2 regions of the Pseudomonas sp. AN-1 genome follow, and region 1 is predicted to be linked to the other one. Evidence: predicted binding sites of a transcription regulator. Region 1 holds the regulator's gene; the other holds the start of a gene.
The links. Region 1 encodes sigma-54, which starts transcription at its own class of promoters, with help from an activator protein. Its sites were predicted from a motif close to ANTGGCATNNANNTTGCTNT; they were not measured.
Positions count from the first base shown of each region.

Region 2: the regulator sigma-54 is predicted to act here: its motif matches at 6,967-6,986, upstream of glnA (type I glutamate--ammonia ligase).

Region 1 is NZ_CP139195.1:4,130,550-4,141,340, forward strand. It holds gene SK095_RS19340 (carbon-nitrogen hydrolase family protein) at 1-289, shown strand, start outside; gene tldD (metalloprotease TldD) at 286-1,725, shown strand; gene yjgA (ribosome biogenesis factor YjgA) at 1,824-2,345, opposite strand; gene pmbA (metalloprotease PmbA) at 2,441-3,790, shown strand; gene SK095_RS19360 (HPr family phosphocarrier protein) at 3,845-4,117, opposite strand; gene rapZ (RNase adapter RapZ) at 4,137-4,994, opposite strand; gene ptsN (PTS IIA-like nitrogen regulatory protein PtsN) at 4,998-5,462, opposite strand; gene hpf (ribosome hibernation-promoting factor, HPF/YfiA family) at 5,473-5,781, opposite strand; gene SK095_RS19380 (RNA polymerase factor sigma-54) at 5,851-7,341, opposite strand; gene lptB (LPS export ABC transporter ATP-binding protein) at 7,535-8,260, opposite strand; gene lptA (lipopolysaccharide transport periplasmic protein LptA) at 8,257-8,802, opposite strand; gene lptC (LPS export ABC transporter periplasmic protein LptC) at 8,789-9,358, opposite strand; gene SK095_RS19400 (HAD family hydrolase) at 9,369-9,893, opposite strand; gene SK095_RS19405 (KpsF/GutQ family sugar-phosphate isomerase) at 9,893-10,791, opposite strand, start outside.
Region 2 is NZ_CP139195.1:3,834,949-3,845,739, reverse strand. It holds gene SK095_RS18110 (WYL domain-containing protein) at 1-511, shown strand, start outside; gene SK095_RS18105 (hypothetical protein) at 517-660, shown strand; gene SK095_RS18100 (hypothetical protein) at 739-2,412, shown strand; gene SK095_RS18095 (hypothetical protein) at 2,472-3,218, shown strand; gene typA (translational GTPase TypA) at 3,332-5,152, opposite strand; gene thiI (tRNA uracil 4-sulfurtransferase ThiI) at 5,294-6,751, opposite strand; gene glnA (type I glutamate--ammonia ligase) at 7,077-8,483, shown strand; gene SK095_RS18075 (DUF4124 domain-containing protein) at 8,655-9,200, shown strand; gene SK095_RS18070 (DUF4124 domain-containing protein) at 9,205-9,819, shown strand; gene glnL (nitrogen regulation protein NR(II)) at 10,113-10,791, shown strand, end outside.

The sequences.
Region 1 (10,791 bases):
CGCGGCGCACTGGGAGATCCTCGTGCGCGCGCGGGCCATCGAAACCCAGTGCTACCTGCTGGCTGCCAACCAGGGTGGCCTGCACCCGGGGCCGCGGGAAACCTTCGGCCATTCGCTGATCGTCGATCCCTGGGGCGAGCCCCTGGCCCGCCAGCCGCGCGGCGAGGCGGTGCTGCTGGCCGATCTCGACCGCCCGGCGCAGGCGGCCATCCGCCGGCGCATGCCGGTGCATGCCCATCGCCGCCTGCATCCCGGGGCGCTGCAAACCAAGACCAAGGAGTCCCCATGAACACCCTGTCCTCCGTCAGCGCCCAGCTGCTGACTCCCGGTGGCCTCGGCCTCGAGCGCCTGCCGGTGCTGCTCGGCGAGCTGGCCGGTCCCGGCATCGATGCCGCCGACCTGTACTTCCAGAGCCAGGTGTCCGAGTCGTGGCTGCTCGAGGACGGCATCGTCAAGGAAGGCAGCTTCCACCTCGACCAGGGCGTCGGCGTGCGTGCCCAGTCCGGCGAGAAGACCGGCTTCGCCTACAGCAACAGCATCGAGGAGCATGCCCTGCGCCAGGCCATCGGCGCCGCCCGCTCGATCGCCCGTGCCGGCCAGCAGGGCCGCGTGCACACCCCGGCGGTGCAGGTGCCGCCGCGCCTGTACGGCGCCGACAACCCGCTGGAAGTGCTCAGCCGCGCCGAGAAGGTCGAGCTGCTCAAGCGCGTCGACCAGGCCACCCGCGCCCTCGATCCGCGCATCTCGCGGGTCACCGTCAGCCTGGCCGGCACCTGGGAGCAGGTGCTGGTGGCTGCTGCCGACGGCAGCCTGGGCGCCGACGTGCGTCCGCTGGTGCGCTTCAACGTCAGCGTGATCGTCGAGCAGGGCGGTCGCCGCGAGCGCGGCGCCCACGGCGGCGGCGGGCGCACCGACTACCGCTACTTCCTCGACAACGACCGCGCCATGGACTATGCCCGCGAGGCGGTACGCCAGGCGCTGGTCAACCTGGAGGCAATGCCGGCGCCGGCCGGCAGCCTGCCGGTGGTGCTCGGCAACGGCTGGAGCGGTGTGCTGCTGCACGAGGCGGTCGGCCACGGCCTGGAAGGCGACTTCAACCGCAAGGGCAGCTCGGCCTACAGCGGCCGGGTCGGCCAGCAGGTGGCTTCGAGCCTGTGCACCATCGTCGACGACGGCACCCTGGCGGGCCGTCGCGGCTCGCTGAGCCTCGACGACGAGGGCACGCCGACCCAGTGCACCACGCTGATCGAGAACGGCGTGCTCAGGGGCTACATGCAGGACAAGCTCAATGCCCGCCTGATGGGCGTCAGGCCGACCGGCAACGGCCGGCGCGAGTCCTACGCGCACCTGCCGATGCCGCGGATGACCAACACCTACATGCTGGCCGGGCAGAGCGAGCCGGAGGAGATCATCGCCTCGGTGAAGCGCGGCCTGTACTGCGCCAGCCTCGGCGGCGGCCAGGTGGACATCACCAGCGGCAAGTTCGTGTTCTCCACCAGCGAGGCCTACCTGATCGAGGACGGCCGCATCACTGCGCCGGTCAAGGGCGCGACGCTGATCGGCACCGGTCCGGAGGCGATGAGCCGGGTGTCGATGGTCGGCAACGACCTGGCGCTGGACAGCGGCGTCGGCACCTGCGGCAAGGACGGCCAGTCGGTGCCGGTGGGCGTCGGCCAGCCGACCCTGAAGATCGAGGCGATCACCGTCGGCGGCACCGGCGGCTGACACGTGGGGTGGGCAACTCGCGCAGCGATTGCCCAGCGGATGGAGCGGTGGAAGATCGCTGCGCGAGTTGCCCACCCTGCGATGACTGGGGAGGGTGCTCAGCGCAGGCCGCGCTTGACCTCGTCGAGGTCGCGCAGGTACTTGAACACCTTGCGCGCCGCCGCCGGCGGCTTGTTGTGCGCCGCCTCGTGCTGGGCGTGGCGGATCAGCTGGCGCAGGTGCTGGACGTCGGCCTCGGGATATTCGCCGAGCAGCGCCTCGAGGTCGCTGTCGCCACCGCCGACCAGTCGGTCGCGCCAGCGCTCGAGGGCGTGGAAGCGCTCGTTGTACTGGCGGGTGGAGGCGTCCATCTGGTCGAGCAGACCGGTGATGGCTTCGAGGTCCTGGCTGCGCATCAGCTTGCCGATGTACTGGATGTGGCGTTTGCGCGCGGCGTGGGCCTTGTGCTTGGGCGCCTCGAGCAGTGCCTTGAGCAGCATGTCGGAGAGCGGCAGGCGCTCGAGCTGCTCGGGCTTGAGGGTGGTCAGGCGCACGCCGAGGTCCTGCAGCGCATGCAGTTCGCGCTTGACCTGGGTTTTGCTCTTCTCTCCGGAGAAGTCGTCGTCGAATTGTTCAGACATGGGGTGGGTCCGCTGGGAAACGCCGCCATGATAACCACTCAAGGGGCCGCTTGTCCGGCCCGGCCGGCACGCCGGCGGGAAAACAGGAGCAGGACATGAATTCAGCCGTGGAAAGCGTGGGGCCGCAGGCCCTGCCGGGATTGCAGGAGCAGGTCGAGGCGATCCTCGCCGAGGCGCGCCGCCAGGGCGCCAGCGCCTGCGAGGTGGCGGTGTCGCTGGAGCAGGGGCTGTCCACCAGCGTGCGCCAGGGCGAGGTGGAGACGGTCGAGTTCAACCGCGACCGTGGCTTCGGCATCACCCTCTACCTCGGCCAGCGCAAGGGTTCGGCGAGCACCTCGGCGCAGGGCGAGAGCGCGATACGCGAGACCGTGGCGGCGGCGCTGGCCATCGCCCGTCACGCTTCCGAGGACGACTGCGCAGGCCTTGCCGACGCCGCACTGATGGCCCGCGAACTGCCCGATCTCGATCTGTACCATCCCTGGGCGATCGATCCGGAGCAGGCCATCGAGCAGGCGCTGGCCTGCGAGGCGGCGGCCTTCGCCGCCGATCCCAGGGTCACCCGCGCCGACGGTACCACCCTCAACACCCACCTGGGCTGCCGGGTGTACGGCAACAGCCACGGCTTCGTCGGCGGCTACGCCTCCAGCCGGCACAGCCTGAGCTGCGTGATGATCGCCGAGGGCGAAGGGCAGATGCAGCGCGACTACTGGTACGACGTCAGCCGCATCGGCAGCGAGCTGGCCAGTGCCGAGTCGATCGGCCGGCGCGCCGCCGAGCGCGCGGTGGCGCGCCTGGGCGCGCGGCCGGTGCCGACCTGCGAGGTGCCGGTGCTGTTCGCCGCCGAACTGGCCACCGGGCTGTTCGGCCACTTCCTCGCGGCGATCTCCGGCGGCAGCCTGTACCGCAAGGCCTCCTTCCTCGAGGGCGCGCTGGGCCAGACGCTGTTCCCCGACTGGCTGAGCCTCGACGAGCGTCCGCACCTGTCGCGCGGCATGGGCAGCGCCAGCTTCGACGGCGACGGCCTGGCCACCTATGCCAAGCCCTTCGTCGAAGGCGGCAAGCTGGTCTCCTATGCCCTCGGCACCTATTCCGGACGCAAGCTGGGCATGCCGAGCACCGCCAACGCCGGCGGCGTACACAACCTGTTCGTCAGCCACGGCAGCGAGGATCAGGCGGCGCTGATCCGCCGCATGGATCGCGGCCTGCTGGTCACCGAGCTGATGGGGCAGGGCCTCAACCTGGTCACCGGCGACTACTCGCGCGGTGCGGCGGGCTTCTGGGTGGAGAACGGGGTGATCCAGTTCCCGGTGCAGGAGGTGACCGTCGCCGGCAACCTGCGCGACATGTTCAGGGGCATCGTGGCGGTGGGCAGCGACCTGGAGACGCGCGGCAACGTGCGCAGCGGCTCGGTGCTGATCGAGAAGATGACGGTGGGTGGCAGCTGAGGTCGCTGCGGGGGAGGGCAGGAGGTTTCCTGCCCGTTCCTCGGGGGGGCGGAGCTATTCGCCTTCGTCGAAGTAGTTGTTGATCAGTTCGAGCAGGGCCTGCAGGGCTTCCTGCTCCTGCTCTCCCTCGGTACGCAGGTGGATCGGGGTGCCCTTGCCGGCGGCCAGCATCATCACCGACATGATGCTCTTGCCGTCCACCAGGCTGTCCGCCGAGCGACCGACCCGCACCTGGCAGGGGAAGCGCCCGGCCACGCCGACGAACTTGGCGGCGGCGCGGGCATGCAGGCCGAGCTTGTTGATGATGGTGACGTCGCAGGCTGGCATCGGGCGGGAAGTGTCCTGGTTACTTGAGGTCGCGGTGACGGATCTGCAGGTTGCCCAGGCTGTCGCGCAGCGCGGCGCCCAGGCGCTCGGCGAGGTACACCGAGCGGTGGTGGCCGCCGGTGCAGCCGATGGCCACGGTGACGTAGGCGCGGTTGCTGGCGGCGAAGCGCGGCAGCCACTTGCTGAGGTAGGCGAGCAGGTCCTGGTACATCTCCTCGACGTCCGGCTGGGCGTCCAGGTAGTCGCGCACCACCGCCTCGAGGCCGCTGTACTCGCGCAGGTCCGGCTTCCAGTAGGGATTGGGCAGGCAGCGCACGTCGAACACCAGGTCGGCGTCCACCGGCATGCCGCGCTTGAAGCCGAACGACTCGATCAGGAAGGCGGTGCCCGGCTGCGGCTTGTCCAGCAGGCGCAGCTTGAGGGTATCGCTGAGCTGGTAGAGGTTGAGGTTGGCGGTGTCGATCTTCAGGTCGGCCAGGTCGGCGATCGGCGCCAGCAGCTGGCGTTCGTCATCGATCGCCTCGCTCAGCGAGCGCTCATCGCTGGTCAGCGGGTGGCGCCGGCGGGTTTCCGAGAAGCGCTTGAGCAGGGTGGCGTTGTCGGCGTCCAGGTACAGCACGTCGCACTGGATGTTGCGCTGGCGCAGCTGGTCGAGCAGCTCGGGGAAACGGCGGAGCTGGCTGGGCAGGTTGCGTGCGTCGATGGACACCGCGACCTTGGGCTGCAGCAGTTCGGTCTGCAGCAGGGCGCGCTCGCCGAGGTCGGGCAGCAGGCTGGCGGGCAGGTTGTCGATGCAGTAGAAGCCGTTGTCCTCAAGTACGGCCAGGGCGGTGCTCTTGCCCGAGCCGGAGCGGCCGCTGACGATCACCAGGCGCATGGCTCAGCGTCCGTCCACGGTATCGAGCACCACCTGGTAGAGGTCGAATCCATCCCTGGCCTGGCGCAGGCGCTCTCGCACGTCGGCACGGTCGAGCAGGCCGGCGATCTGGCGCAGCAGCTCGAGGTGTTCCTCGGTGGCGGTTTCCGGCACCAAGAGGACGAACAGCAGGTCCACCGGCGCGCCGTCGAGGGCGTCGAAGTCTACCGGGGCATCCAGGCGCAGCAGGGCGCTGACCGGCACCGAGCAGCCGGCCAGGCGGCAGTGGGGGATGGCGATGCCATTGCCGAAGCCGGTGGAGCCGAGCTTCTCGCGGGCCACCAGGCTTTCGAAGATGTCATGTGCGTCGAGCCCGGGAATGTCCCGGGCTACGAGGTTGGCGATCTGCTCGAGAACGCGCTTCTTGCTGCCTCCCGGCACGTTCACCTGGGAACGGCCGGGGGTCAGGATGTGCTCTAGTCGAATCATCGGGGAATGATCAGCGGGCAGCGGCGCCCTGTTCGCGTTCGATCTGTTTTTCCTTGTGCTTGATCAGCTGGCGGTCCAGCTTGTCGGCCAGCAGGTCGATGGCGGCGTACATGTCCTCGTGCTCGGCGTTGGCGACCACTTCGCCGCCGGCAATATGCAGGGTCGCTTCGATCTTCTGCTTCAGTTTCTCCACCTGCATGATCACCTGGACGTTGGTGATCTTGTCGAAATGGCGCGCCAGGCGCTCGAATTTCTCGTTGACGTAGTCACGCAGAGTGTCGGTCACTTCCAGGTGTTGGCCACTGATATTGACTTGCATACCGCTTCTCCTTATTACCTACGTTGCTGGCGGGATATTCCCCGCCACCTGAATTCTGCTGCTCGAACGCTACACCAGTCGCTTGCGCTCGCTGGAGGGTGCAATGCCGAGGGACTCCCGGTATTTGGCGATGGTCCGGCGGGCCACTTGAATCCCCTGCTCTTCCAGTAAACCAGCGATCTTGCTGTCACTCAATGGCTTTTTCGGGTTTTCCGCCGCCACCAGTTTCTTGATGATGGCGCGGATCGCCGTCGACGAGCATTCGCCGCCCTCGGCGGTGCTGACGTGGCTGGAGAAAAAGTACTTGAGTTCGTAGATGCCGCGCGGGGTGTGCATGTACTTCTGCGTGGTGACCCGCGAGATGGTCGACTCGTGCATGCCCACCGCCTCGGCGATGTCGTGCAGCACCAGCGGCTTCATCGCCTCCTCGCCGTACTCGAGAAAGCCGCGCTGCTGCTCGACGATCTGGGTGGCGACCTTCATCAGCGTCTCGTTGCGGCTGAGCAGGCTCTTGATGAACCAGCGCGCTTCCTGCAGCTGGTTGCGCATGTAGGTGTTGTCGGCGCTGGAGTCGGCGCGGCGTACCAGGCCGGCATAGTGCGGGTTGACCCGCAGGCGCGGCATGGCGTCGGGGTTGAGCTCGACCAGCCAGCGCTCGTTGTCCTTGCGCACGATCACGTCGGGGACCACGTACTCGGCCTCGCCGGCCTCGATCTGTGCGCCGGGACGCGGGTTGAGGCGCTGGATCAGCTCGACCACCTGGCGCAGCTCGTCCTCCTTCAGGCGCAGGCGCCGCATCAGCTGGGCGTAGTCGCGGCTGCCGAGCAGGTCGAGGTGGTCGCGGGCGACGCGGCGCGCCTCGTCCAGCCAGGGGGTGTCGGCTGGCAGCTGCTTCAGCTGCAGCAGCAGGCACTCGCTGAGGTCGCGTGCGCCGATGCCCAGTGGCTCGAACTGCTGCACGCGGTGCAGGACCATTTCCACCTCGTCCAGCTCGATGCCCAGTTCAGGGTCGAGGGAGTCGAGGATCTCCTCGAGGCTTTCCTCGAGATAGCCGTCGTTGTTGATGGCGTCGATGATCGACATGGCGATCAGCCGGTCGCTGTCGCTCATCGGCGCCAGGTTGAGCTGCCAGAGCAGGTGGCTGTGCAGGCTCTCGCCGGAGGAGGTGCGGGCGGTGAAGTCCCACTCGTCGTCCTCGCTGCTCGGCAGGCTGCTGGCGCTGGTCTGGTAGATGTCCTCCCAGGCGGTATCCACCGGCAGCTCGCTGGGGATGCGCTCCTCCCACTGGCCCTCGTCGAGACTGTCGGGGTCGCGCTCGGTGGTGGCGACCGTGCTGTCGTGGCTGGCGCCGGAGGAGGGGCCTTCGCTCTCCGCCAGCGGGTCGCTGCTGTCGAAGTCGTCGCCGTCTTCCTGTCGCTCGAGCATCGGGTTGGAGTCGAGGGCTTCCTGGATTTCCTGCTGCAGGTCGAGGGTCGACAGCTGGAGCAGACGAATGGCTTGTTGCAGCTGCGGTGTCATCGTCAGCTGCTGGCCCATCTTGAGGACTAGCGAGTGTTTCATGGCTTGGGAGTTGGCACCTTGGGTCTGCCAGCGCCTGCGCGCTGTCCACTGCTGGGCGCCGGGGCGCCGCGGTTAGCAAATTATATGCCCGATATTTGCGGCTTTGCCTAGGCTTGACAGTCGCCCGAAAAGGCGCAGTCGGGTGGGGGCGCCCGGCAGAGGGCGGGCGCGGACGGGGTGCGCTGCCGGCGGCCTACAGGCGGAACTCGTGGCCCAGGTAGACGTCCTTGACCAGCTGGTTGGCGAGGATGCTCTCGGCATCGCCTTCGGCGATCAGCTGGCCGGCATTGACGATGTAGGCGGTCTCGCAGATGTCCAGGGTCTCGCGCACGTTGTGATCGGTGATCAGCACGCCGATGCCGCGTTCCTTGAGGTGGTGGATGATCTGCTTGATGTCGCCCACCGAGATCGGGTCGACCCCGGCGAAGGGTTCGTCGAGGAGGATGAACTTGGGATCGCTGGCCAGGGCGCGGGCGATCTCCACCCGGCGGCGTTCGCCGCCGGACAGGCTCATGCCCAGGCTGTCGCGGATGTGGCTGATGTGGAACTCCTGCAGCAGGCTTTCCAGCGCCTCGCGCCGTGCGGCGCGGTCGAGGTCCTTGCGCGTCTCGAGGATGGCCATGATGTTGTCGGCCACCGTCAGCTTGCGGAAGATCGACGCCTCCTGCGGCAGGTAGCCGATGCCGGCGCGGGCGCGGCCGTGCATCGGCAGGTGGGTGACGTCCTGCTCGTCGATCAGCACGCGACCCTGGTCGGCATGCACCAGGCCGACGATCATGTAGAAGCAGGTGGTCTTGCCGGCGCCGTTGGGGCCGAGCAGGCCGACGATCTGCCCGCTGTCGATCGACAGGCTGACGTCGCGCACCACGGCGCGTCCCTTGTAGCTCTTGGCCAGGTGCTGGGCGATCAGGGTGCTCATGGGGTGTTCTGCTCCGGCTCGGCCTTCTTGCGCGGCTGGATGACCATGTCGATGCGCGCGCGCGGCGTGGTCACCTTGCTGCCGGTGGCGCGCCCGGCGTTGACGATCTGGCGCTGGGTGTCGTAGACGATCTTCTCGCCTTCGAAGGTGTTGCCTTCCTGGACCACCTTGGCCTGGTCGATCAGCACGATGCGCTCGTTGGCGGCGAAGTACTGGATGGTCAGGCCGTAGGCCTTGACCAGCGGCTTGTCGGCGGCCGGCTGCTGCTCGTAGTAGGCCGGCTTGCCGGTCGCGGTGAACACCTCGATGTCGCCGCTCTTGTCCTGGGTGATGGTCACGGTGTCGCCGGTGATCTTCAGGCTGCCCTGGGTGATCACCACGCCGCCGCGGTACACGGCGACGCCCTGGGCGTCGTCCAGCTCGGCGCTGTCGGCCTGCACGCGGATCGGCTGGTTGCGGTCGCTCGGCAGGGACCAGGCCGGCGCGCCGGCCAGCAGGATGCCCAGACCGAAGAGGAGGGGAAGGGGGTTAGCGAACCTCATGCTGTCCTCGCACATTGGATTTCAGGAGCATCCGGCTTTCGTTGAGATAGGCCTGCAGGCCGGAGGCGGTGGTCACGCCGTTGGCGGCCTCGATACGCACCGGCTGGGACGTCTCGGCGTACTCCCGCTCGGGAAACACGCTCAGACGGGATGTGGTGAGCAGGATGGGGCGGCCCTTGGCGTCGCTGCGCTCCACGCGCACGCCGTCGAGCAGGTCGACCTGCACGCCGCCGGGCGACACCTCGCCGCGCTCGCTCAGCACGTGCCAGGGGTAGGCGCTGCCGCGGTACAGGCGCAGTTCCGGGCGGGTCAGGCGGGTGACGTCGCTGCTCTGCAGGTGTTCCAGGTGCTCGGCGCTCAGGCGGTAGTGCAGGGCGCCGTCGGCCTGGAACTGCACGCTGCGGGCGTTCTCCGCATAGAAGTCGATGGCGTCCTCGGCCGGCGCCGAGACGCTGCGGGTCATGAAGCTTTCCGGGCGGATGTTCCAGTAGCCGATGGCCGCCAGCAGGGTGGCCAGCAGGGCGAACGGCAGGAAGGTGCGCAGGGTGGGATTCATCGGGGATCCGTCACAGGTAGGCGGCCTGGGCCGCCTCCAGCGTGCCCTGGGCGCGCATGATCAGTTCGCAGAACTCGCGGGCGGCGCCTTCGCCGCCGCGGGCCTGGGTCACCGCCGCCGCATGCTGGCGGACGAAGGCGTCGGCGCTGGCCACCGCCATGCCGAGGCCGACCCGGCGGATCACCGGCAGGTCGGGCAGGTCGTCGCCCAGATAGGCGACCTGCTCGTATGAGAGTCCCAGTTCGGCCAGCAGTTCATCGAGTACCACCAGCTTGTCCTCGCGGCCCTGCACCAGGTGCTGAATGCCGAGGTTCTTCGCCCGCCGCTCGACCACCGGAGCGCTGCGGCCGCTGATGATCGCGGTGCGCACCCCGGAGTTGATCAGCATCTTGATGCCGTGGCCGTCGAGGGTGTTGAAGGTCTTGAACTCGCCGCCCTCGGGCAGGAAGTACAGCTTGCCGTCGGTCAGCACGCCGTCGACGTCGAAGATCGCCAGGCGGATGGCGCGGGCGCGTTGCAGCAGTTCGTCGTTCATCACATCACTCCGGCGCGCAGCAGGTCGTGCATGTTCAGGGCGCCGACGGCGCGCTGGTCCGCGTCCACCGCCACCAGGGCGCTGATGCGGTTGTCCTCCATGATCTTCAGCGCCTCGGCGGCGAGCATGTCCGGGCGCACGGTCTTGCCGCCGGCGGTCATCAGTTCGTCGATCGACGCCTGGCGCACGTCGACGCCGCGGTCCAGGGCGCGGCGCAGGTCGCCGTCGGTGAAGATCCCGGCCAGGCGGCCGTCGGGCTCGGTGATCACGGTCATGCCCAGGCCCTTGCGGGTCATCTCCAGCAGTGCCTCGCGCAGCGGCGTGCCGCGCGGCACGCAGGGCAGGCGCTCGCCGTCGTGCATGATGTTCTCCACCTTGAGCAGCAGGCGGCGGCCCAGGGCGCCCCCCGGATGGGAGAAGGCGAAGTCCTCGGCGGTGAAGCCGCGCGCTTCCAGCAGGGCGATGGCCAGGGCGTCGCCGAGCACCAGCGAGACGGTGGTCGAGGAGGTCGGCGCCAGGTTCAGCGGGCAGGCCTCCTGGGCCACGCCGGCATCCAGGTTGACCGCCGCGGCCTGGGCCAGCGGCGAGTCGGGGTTGCCGGTCATGCTGATCAGGGTGATGCCCAGGCGCTTGATCAGCGGCAGCAGGGTGACGATCTCGGCGGTGCTGCCCGAGTTGGACAGCGCCAGCACCACGTCGTCGCGGGTGATCATGCCCATGTCGCCGTGGCTGGCCTCGGCGGGGTGGACGAAGAAGGCGGTGGTGCCGGTGCTGGCCAGGGTCGCGGCGATCTTGCGGCCGATGTGGCCGGACTTGCCCATGCCGACCACCACCACGCGGCCCTTGCAGGCCAGCAGCAGTTCGCAGGCGCGCACGAAGTCGCCGTTGATCCGCGCAA
Region 2 (10,791 bases), 300 kb from region 1:
CAGCAGCTACCTGATCGGCACCGCCAACGACTACGCCGACCTGCGCCAGTTCGCCCTGCACCGCATCCGGTCCGCCGAGCTGCTGGACGAACCGGCCCGCGAGCACCAAGGCTTCGACATCGACCGCTACATCGAAGGCGGCGCCTTCGCCTGGCGCCAGTCGCCCGACGAAGTCGAACTGATCGCCGACGTCTCCCCGCAGATCGCCTGGCTGCTCGACGAAACCCCGCTCAGCCGCCAGCAGCACCTCGAAGCGCTGCCCGACAGCGACTGGCAACGCCTGCACGCCCGCGTGCCGCTGGACCAGGAAACCCTGTGGTGGATCTTCGGCCTCAACGACCAGATCCGCGTGCATGCGCCCAAGGTGTGGGTGGAGGAGATCGGGCGGAAGGTGGAGAGGTTGCGGGGGATGTATGCGCAGCCGGCTGGATGCGACACAGGCTGTCGTAGCGCCATGGAAGATGGTGGGCAGACCGAGCAAGCCTCTCGCCAGTACGCCACACAGGAGTGAACGTCATGCTGAAGAACATCCTTGCCGCTGTCGGCCTTTACTTCATTGCGAAGAAGGGCTACGAGCATTATCAGGAGTACAGCGAGTTGAAGCGGGCGAAGGAAAATCTTGAGAAGAAAATTAATCGGGAGCAAGAAATAAATTCTTAAACATAAAAATTTAAAAGCACTAGAAATCCCGAAAATCGCAAAATAGCTCAAGCCACCCGAAAGAAAAGCACGCACCCTATGAAAATCATTGACTGCATTAACTGCAACCAAAAGCTAAACATCCCAGAAAACAAACACCAACTAAAGGTAAAGTGCCCAACCTGCAGTGCCAAATGGCTATGGAAAAATGAATCTATAGCGACCATAACCTGCATATCCTGCCATCAGGTACTACGCATCCCCACAGACAAAGGAAACCTCAAAGTAAAGTGCCCACAGTGTAATTCCTCATGGAACTTTGAGACCAATAAAAGCCAACTGGGAGACCTTGGCAGCCATAGCGGAACAGCTGCCGGCGCAATCGGAAGCGCAGAAAATTTTGCAGAAAATGTCATATTAAACGCAGAAAGGGGGCATGGCTTTGCCGCTGAAAAGGCCAACCACCTTTATGACAAAATGAGGCTGCAGGATGCAAAAATCGTTGGCCATGACAACCAGAAAAATGGCGCCGACCGGCTGGTAGATGGAGTTTACATACAAACAAAATACTGCAGAACAGGCTCAAAGTGCGTATCTGAAGCATTCGATGAATCAGGATACAGATACTGGAACACAAATGGCACACCAATGCAACTAGAAGTGCCATCAGATAAATATGAAGACGCAATAAAAGCCATGGAAGAGAGAATTAAGAAAGGCCAAATAAAAGGCATAAACGACCCCTCCAAGGCAAGAGAAATTGTTCGAAAAGGCAGTTTCACGTATGAACAAGCACGAAACATTGCAAGATTCGGAACAATTGAAAGCCTGACCTACGACGCAGTAAACGGGATAAAACTTTCCGGAACCGCAATGGGTATATCCTCTGCCATCTCTTTCGCTGTCAGGATTTGGAGTGGAGAAGAATGGGAGGTAGCACTAAAGTCGGCATGCTACGACGGCCTGAAGACTGGCGGGATAGCATGGATAAGTAGCATCATCACCGCCCAAGCTGGCAGGACCGGCATTGAGCAGAGTCTGCGAGGGACTACAGACTGGATTGTAAAGCAAGTCGGCCACAAAGCATCCGCATGGATTGCAAATGGAGTTCGCAGCGGAAACAATATTTATGGGGCAGCAGCATCAAACTACGTCAGCAAACTACTACGCGGCAACATCGTAACCGGCGCAATAACGACACTCGTCATATCTTCGGTAGATTTTGCAAGACTCTTCAATGGAAAGATATCCGGAGCCCAAGCATTCAAGAACGTAACAAAAACAGCAGCAGGAGTTGCGGGCGGAACTGGAGGATGGATGGGAGGTGCCGCTGCAGGCGCAGCATTAGGCTCTGCTATCCCAGGAATAGGAACTGCAATTGGCGGAGTTGTTGGAGGAATAATTGGCGGCCTCGCTGGTGGAGCAACCGCAACCAAAGCAACATCACTACTACTTGATGAGTTCATAGAAGACGATGCTAACAAGATGCTGGAGATAGTCAAATCCGTCTTTGGCGAACTCGCCTTCGACTACCTCCTCAGCCAAAATGAAGCAGAAAAAGTAATAGAAAAATTCAAAAAAATAGACATCCCTGACTTTCTAAGGGAAATGCATGCTTCAAAAAACAGAAAAGAGTTCACAGCACAAAAATTCACCCCATGGATCGAAGAAGAAGTAAAGAAACGGGAGAAAGTAAAGCTACCTTCCGAGAAAGCCATTGCGAAATACACAGGACTGCTAATCGAGGAGCTAACTGAAGCGCAGCCCGCCTAACCAATCCACCAATAAATTGACTACGACAACCGCAAAAACCAACAACCAGAAAGCACATTATGCAAAAAGAAAATAAAACACTGCTAGTAATTTATTCTCAAGAATACGAATTCCACGCAAAAAAAATAACAAACAAAGTACGCAACCTCCACAAAGAAACAAAACCAACACCAATACACATAGAGGACATAGATTATCTTGAGAAATTACCAAATTACCACGCTATGATAATAATTGGCGGAGCCGCCGAAAACAAAGCGGCAGAACTTCACGAGACCAGTTTCAACAAGTACTTTATAGACCAATTCTTTGGACACAGCATCAGCAGCGACGGCAAAAAAGCAATAATATTTACAACAGAAGATGCCTCAGAAAAACCCAGAATAATGACAAAAAGCAAACATGCAGACTTTTATACGACCTCTTCAGGAGAAGCCTCACAGTCAACTGACGAAATCATGACAAAAGAGGACAGAATAAGATGCAAAATAGAAAAACCAGAAAGCACCAAAAATAATTTTAGCTCAGAGTTCTTGGAGCAAATAAAAATCGACAAATCGGTATTTAAGGCAAAATATCTTCTTGGCCCAGCATCATCATGGGCACTAGATAAAGCCTACAAAGCCATCACAAAGGACCTTTTAATTGAAATAGAAAAAACGCACGAAGAAAACAAAAAACTAAAACTCCTCCTTCAAAGCCTACAAAATGAAACAATTAAAATTTCCAACGCATTTCACATGAGCGAATCTGTATCACATTTCATGGAAAATGTTTTTCCGATATGGCATTCACGCAGCTTATAACCCGGCATCCGAGCAGCCTATCCTTGGAAATTTCAGCGGAAACGAGGCAAAAAGCCCCGCCTGGCTCTCGCCAGACGGGGCTTTTCATTTCAGCTCAAGGCCGACTCAGCCGATCAGACCTTGCTGCGCTCATACCGCTTGCGGTCGTTCTCGTTGAGCATCTTCTTGCGCAGACGGATCGACTTCGGGGTCACTTCCACCAGCTCGTCGTCGGCGATGAATTCCAGCGCCTGCTCGAGGGTGAACTTGATCGGCGGAACCAGGGCGATGACCTCGTCCTTGCCAGAAGCGCGCATGTTGTCGAGCTTCTTGCCCTTGGTGGGGTTGATCACCAGGTCGTTGTCGCGGCTGTTGATGCCGCACAGCTGGCCTTCGTAGATTTCCTGGCCCGGCTCGAGGAACAGCTTGCCGCGGGCCTGCAGGGTTTCCAGCGAGTAGGTCAGCGCGGTGCCGGTGGCCATCGACACCAGCACGCCGTTCTGGCGGTTGGTCACTTCGCCGGCCTTGATCGGGCCGTAGTGGCTGAAGGTCGAGGTGAGGATGCCGGTGCCCGAGGTCAGGGTCAGGAAGTTGTTGCGGAAGCCGATCAGGCCGCGCGCCGGGATGGTGTACTCCAGGCGCACACGGCCCTTGCCGTCGGGGATCATGTTGGTCAGATCGCCCTTGCGCAGGCCCATCTGCTCCATCACCGGACCCTGGTGCTGCTCCTCGATGTCGATGGTGACGTTCTCGTACGGTTCCTGCTTCTCGCCGGCCTCGTTCTCGATGATCACCACTTCCGGGCGGCCCACGGCCAGCTCGAAGCCTTCACGACGCATGGTTTCGATCAGCACCGACAGGTGCAGCTCGCCACGACCGGAAACCTTGAACTTCTCCGGGGACTCGCCCTGCTCGACGCGCAGCGCCACGTTGTGCAGCAGTTCCTTCTCCAGACGGTCCTTGATGTTACGGCTGGTGACGAACTTGCCTTCCTTGCCGGCGAACGGCGAGTCGTTGACCTGGAAGGTCATGCTCACGGTCGGCTGGTCGACGGTCAGCGGCGGCAGCGCCTCGACGTTGTTCTGGTCGCACAGGGTGTCGGAGATGAACAGCTCGTCCATGCCGGAGACGCAGACGATGTCGCCGGCGGTGGCTTCCTCGACCTCGACGCGCTGCAGGCCGGAGTGGCCCATGACCTTCAGGATGCGGCCGTTGCGCTTCTTGCCGTCGGCGCCGATGGCGGTCACCGGGGTGTTGGTGCGCACCTTGCCGCGGGCGATGCGGCCGATGCCGATGACGCCGAGGAAGCTGTTGTAGTCCAGCTGGGAGATCTGCATCTGGAACGGGCCTTCGACGTCCACCACCGGGGCCGGCACGTGGTCGATGATCGCCTGGAACAGCGCGTCCATGTTGTCGTCCATGGCCTCGTGGTCCATGCCGGCGATGCCGTTCAGGGCGCTGGCGTAGACGATCGGGAAGTCCAGCTGCTCGTCGGTGGCGCCGAGGTTGTCGAACAGGTCGAAGATCTGGTCGATGACCCAGTCCGGACGCGCGCCCGGGCGGTCGATCTTGTTGACCACGACGATCGGACGCAGGCCGGCCTTGAAGGCCTTCTGGGTCACGAAGCGGGTCTGCGGCATCGGGCCGTCCTGGGCGTCGACCACCAGCAGCACGGAGTCGACCATGCTCATCACGCGCTCGACCTCACCGCCGAAGTCGGCGTGGCCGGGGGTGTCGACGATGTTGATGTTGTAGCCGTTCCACTTGATGGCGGTGTTCTTGGCCAGGATGGTGATGCCGCGTTCCTTTTCCTGGTCGTTGGAGTCCATCACGCGCTCGTTCTCGGCTTCCTTGCGGTCGAGGGTGCCGGAGAGCTTGAGCAGCTTGTCGACGAGGGTGGTCTTGCCATGGTCGACGTGGGCGATGATGGCGATGTTGCGCAGTTGTTCGATCACTGGGGTGTCTTCTCGATAGGTAACGCTTGGATTCGGATGCCGGACGGGATTGTTCCCGCCTGCCGGCGACAGCTTGATTAACGCGGGCAGCGCCAATCGGGGGGGCGGTGGCGGATGCTGCCCCCCAGCAGGCCCGGCTGCCTAGGCCGGACGATAAACGCGCACATTGGCATGCCCCTCGCTGAGCAGGTGGTGGGCATGCAGGCGGCTCATCACGCCACGGTCGCAGTACAGGAGGTACTGGCGGTTGGCATCCAGTTCCTTGAAACGGTTGTTGATCGCGTAGAACGGCAGGGTCTGCACCTCGATGCCGGGCAGCAGCAGCGGCTCGTCCTCGGCGGCGTCGGGGTGGCGGATGTCGAGGACGATCTGCCCGGGCAGCGCCTCGCGCACCTCCTCGACCTGCAGGTCCTGACCCAGCTCGTCGATCAGGTTGTCGATGGTCACCTTGCGCGCGCGCTCCAGGGCGCGCTCGAGGATGGCCATGTCGAACTGCGCCTCCTCATGCTCGACGCGGTAGCGCTTGGCGCGGGTGGTCGGGTTGACCGAGATGACCCCGCAGTACTCGGGCATGTTCTTGGCGAACTCGGCGGTGCCGATGCGCGTGGCGGTGTCGATGATGTCCTGCTTGTGCGCGGCGATCAGCGGGCGCAGTACCAGGGTGTCGGTCACCGCGTCGATCACCGACAGGTTGGGCAGGGTCTGGCTGGACACCTGGGAGATCGCCTCGCCGGTGACCAGCGCGTCGATGTGCAGCTCGTCGGCGATGCGCGACGCGGCGCGCAGCATCATGCGCTTGAGCACCACGCCCATCTGGCTGTTGTCGACCTTGCCGAGGATCTCGCCGACCACTTCCTCGAACGGCACGCTGATGAACAGCACGCGGTGCGAGCGGCCGAACTTCTCCCACAGGTAGTGGGCGACTTCCATCACCCCCAGCTCATGGGCGCGGCCGCCGAGGTTGAAGAAGCAGAAGTGGGTGAGCAGGCCGCGACGCATCATCTGGTAGGCCGCCACGGTGGAGTCAAAGCCGCCGGACATCAGCACCAGGGTCTGCTCGATGGAGCCCAGCGGATAGCCGCCGAGGCCTTCGTGGCGGGCGTGCTCGACCAGCAGGCGGTCGTAGCGCGCCTCGAAGCGCACCTCGACCTCGGGATGCTTGAGGTCGATGCCGGAGGCAGAGCACTCGCGGCGCAGGCGGCTGCCGACGTGGGCGGCCAGGTCGACCGAGGAGAAGTCGTGGGTGTTGCCGGAGCGCTTGCAGCGCACCGCGAAGATCTTGCCGGAAAGCTTCGCACCAAAATGCAGCTTGCACTTCTCGGTGACGTCGTCGAAGTCGCCCAGCGGGTACTCGTGCACCTCGAGGAAGTGGGCGATGCCCGGCGTGCAGCGCAGGCGCTCGAGCATCTCGCGCAGCACCTGCGGGTCGCTGACCTGGGTCTGCACCTCGACGTTGTCCCATTCGCCCTCGGTCTGCAGCGCCGGATCGAGATCCCTGAGCACGGTGCGGATGTTCTTGCCGAGCTGGCGGATGAACTGCTTGCGCACCGGCCGGCTCTTGATGGTGATTTCCGCGAAGGGTTTGACGATCAGTTTCATGGGCGAACGGCGCGAAGGCAGGAGCAGCGAAAAGAGGGGCGCGGATTATAGCGGAAATTGCTCAAGCTTTGAGCAGAAATCCGCGCGACGGCAAATTGCACCAAAATGAATCAGTGCAACACTTGAAAGCACCCCCGTGGTGCACGATCCTAGCGCGCATCGCGGGCGACGCCCGGAAAAGCCGCATTTTCCGCGGCTCATGCCCATTTCCGAGCACTGGCACGCTCCTTGCTTTTGAAATCCGGACATTTTCCGGCGGGCCGAGGCCCGATGAAAAACGAATCTCGGGCGCCCCACCGCCCGTGTGTACCCCCTGGAGGACAGCATGTCGAAGGCGCTGCAACTGATTCAAGAACACAACGCGAAGTGGATCGATCTCCGTTTCACCGACCCGAAAGGCCGCCAGCACCACATCACCATGCCGGCGCGTGACGCCGACGAAGACTTCTTCGACGTGGGCAAGATGTTCGACGGCTCCTCCATCGAAGGCTGGAAGGGCATCGAAGCCTCCGACATGATCCTGCTGCCGGACGACAGCACCGCGGTGATGGACCCGTTCACTGAAGAGCCGACCCTGATCCTGGTCTGCGACGTGATCGAGCCGTCCACCATGCAGGGCTACGAGCGCGACCCGCGCGCCATCGCCAAGCGCGCCGAGGAATACCTGAAGACCACCGGTATCGGTGACACCGTGTTCGCCGGTCCGGAGCCGGAATTCTTCATCTTCGACTCCGTGAAGTACAAGTCGGACATGTCCGGCTCCATGTTCAAGATCTTCTCCGAGCAGGCTGCCTGGAGCAGCGACGCCGACATGAACGGCGGCCAGGGCAACAACGGCCACCGCATCGCGGTCAAGGGCGGCTACCTGCCGACCCCGCCGGCCGATCCGGATCACGAGATCCGTACCGCCATGTGCAACGCCCTGGAAGAGATGGGCCAGATCGTCGAGGTGCACCACCACGAAGTGGCCGGCGCCCAGAACGAGATCGGTGTGAAGTTCAACACCCTGGTCGCCAAGGCCGACGAAGTGCAGACCCTGAAGTACTGCGTGCAGAACGTCGCCGCCGCCTACGGCAAGACCGTGACCTTCATGCCCAAGCCCCTGTACGGCGACAACGGCTCGGGCATGCACGTGCACATGTCCATCGCCAAAGACGGCAAGAACACCTTCGCCGGCGAAGGCTATGCCGGCCTGTCCGATACCGCCCTGTACTTCATCGGCGGCATCATCAAGCACGGCAAGGCGCTGAACGCCCTGACCAACCCGTCGACCAACTCCTACAAGCGTCTGGTCCCGGGCTTCGAGGCTCCGGTGATGCTGGCCTACTCGGCCCGCAACCGCTCCGCCTCCATCCGCATCCCGTACGTCGCCAGCCCGAAGGGCCGCCGCATCGAGGCGCGCTTCCCGGATCCGTCGGCCAACCCGTACCTGGCCTTCGCCGCCCTGCTGATGGCCGGCCTGGACGGCATCCAGAACAAGATCCACCCGGGCGATGCCGCCGACAAGAACCTCTACGACCTGCCGCCGGAAGAAGCCGCCAACATCCCGCAGGTGTGCGGCAGCCTGAAGGAGGCCCTGGAGGCCCTGGAAGCCGACCACGAGTTCCTGCTCAAGGGCGGCGTGTTCACCAAGGACTTCCTGGACTCCTTCATCGAGCTGAAGTCCGCCGAGGAAATCAAGGTGCGCACCTTCGTGCACCCGCTGGAGTACGACCTGTACTACAGCTGCTGATCGCTGATCGGTGATGTCGCAAAGGCCTCCTTCGGGAGGCCTTTGTGCTTTTCCTGTCGGCAAGCGCAGCGGATTGCGCCGCCCCGCACAGCCCGGGACGACGACGCTTGCCAGTGCCTCGCAGCGGTGCAAGGCTTGCTGCACCGCCATCCTCTTCGCAAGGATCCGCCCATGCGCCCGCTCTGCGCCTGCCTGCTGCTCGCCCTGGCCCTGCCGGCCAGCGCCGAGATCTACCGCTACATCGACGACCGCGGCAATCCGGTCTACACCAACCAGCCGCCCGAGGGCGTGGCCAGCGAGAGCGTGCAGCTCGGCCCGACCAACACCGTGGCCGCCCCCGCACCGGCCACACCGGCCGCCGCGCCCGCCGCCGCTCAGGCCGCGAGCTACCGCCGCGTGGAAATCACCGGAGTGCCCGACCAGGACGCCACCCTGCGCGCCAATGCTGGCACCTTCAGCGTCGGCGTCAGCCTGGAGCCGGGCCTGCAGGACGGCGACCTGCTGCAGCTACTGCTGGATGGCCAGCCGGTGAGCCCCCCCGGCCGGCAGACCCAGTTCCACTTCGAGAGCCTCGACCGCGGCAGCCACAGCCTGCAGGCGGAGATCCTGCGCGACGGCGAGCCGCTGCAGCGCAGCGCCAGCGTGACCTTCACCGTGCAGCGCGTGCATATCGGCAGCCCGGCCCTGCCCCGCCCGCAACCGAAGCCACAGAACTGACCCAATGCGCGCCCTGCTCTGCCTCCTGCTGCTGACCAGCCTGCCGGCCTTCGCCGGCGTGTACACCTACCTCGACGCCGACGGCAATCGGGTGTTCACCGACAAGCCGCGCAGCGCCAACGCCCAGCGCGTCGAGCTGGCGCCGGCCAACAGCGCCAGCCTGCCGGCGCCGCCGCCCGCCGCGCCGCCGGCGCTGCCCGCCGCCCTGCTGCCGGCCTACCAGCTGCTGCGCATCACCCTGCCCGAGCCGGACGCCACCATCCGCGACAACGACGGCAACCTGCTGGTCACTCTGGAGAGCGACCCCGGCCTGCTCGCGGGACACCGCTACCGCCTGCTGCTCGACGGCCGGGTGCACGGCGCGCCGGCGCGCAGCCCGGTGTTCACCCTCGACAACCTCGACCGCGGCACCCACCAGCTGGCCGCCGAGATCGTCGACGCCGAGGGGCGCATCGTCGAGCGCACGCCCAGCCAGCCGTTCCACCTCAGGCGCACCACCCTGGCCGACAAGCGCCGGGTCAACCCCTGCCAGAAGGGCGACTATGGCGTGCGCCCGGAATGCCCGCTGGCCGACAAGCCGGCCGAGCCGCGCCGCTTCCTCGGCGTGCCCCTCCCCTGAGCACGCGCGCACCACTTTGGTGCGCGCAATGCTCCCGCGACCTATACTGAGCCACGAATCACGCCCGGCTCGCCGCCTGCGGCGCCCCGCAGGCGGCCGCTGCGCACCCTGCCGGTGCCCGCCCCTGGCGGGGCGCAGGCCCTGTGCCACGGGCTCTGCGCCATCCGCGCGCCATCGGCGCAGCCCGCGCGGCCATGCACAAAAAGGCGGCAGACGGCTGCCCGGAGCTGCACCCTCATGTCGCTGGCGCACTTCTTGCAAATACGCTGCACCCACAGGAGCGCATGCTAGCCATGGCCTACGACTCACTGCAGCGCCTGCTGCTCGACAACCTGACCACCGCGGTGATCCTGCTCAACGCCGAGCTGCGCCTGGAGTACATGAACCCGGCCGCCGAGATGCTGCTGGGTGTCAGCGGCCAGCGCAGCCAGGGGCTGTTCATCAGCGAGCTGTGCAACGAGAGTCCCGACGGCCTGCCGGCCCTGCGCCAGGCGGTGGCCAGCGGCCACCCGTTCACCAAGCGCGAGGCGCAGCTGATCACCGCCGCCGGCCAGCAGCTGGCGGTGGACTACGCGGCCACGCCGATCCCCGGCCTGAGCAGCTTCCTGCTGCTGCTCGAGCTGCACCCGCGCGACCGCCTGCTGCGCATCACCAAGGAGGAGGCACAGCTGGCCAAGCAGGAGACCACCCGCCTGCTGGTGCGCGGCCTGGCCCACGAGATCAAGAACCCGCTGGGCGGCATCCGCGGCGCCGCGCAGCTGCTGGCCCGCGAGCTGCCGGACGCCGGCCTCAGGGACTACACCGACGTGATCATCGCCGAGGCCGACCGCCTGCGGAACCTGGTGGACCGCATGCTCGGCTCCAACAAGCTGCCGCAGCTGGCACCGACCAACATCCACGAGGTGCTGGAGCGGGTATGCAGCCTGGTCAAGGCCGAGACCCAGGGCAAGCTGAGCCTGGAGCGCGACTACG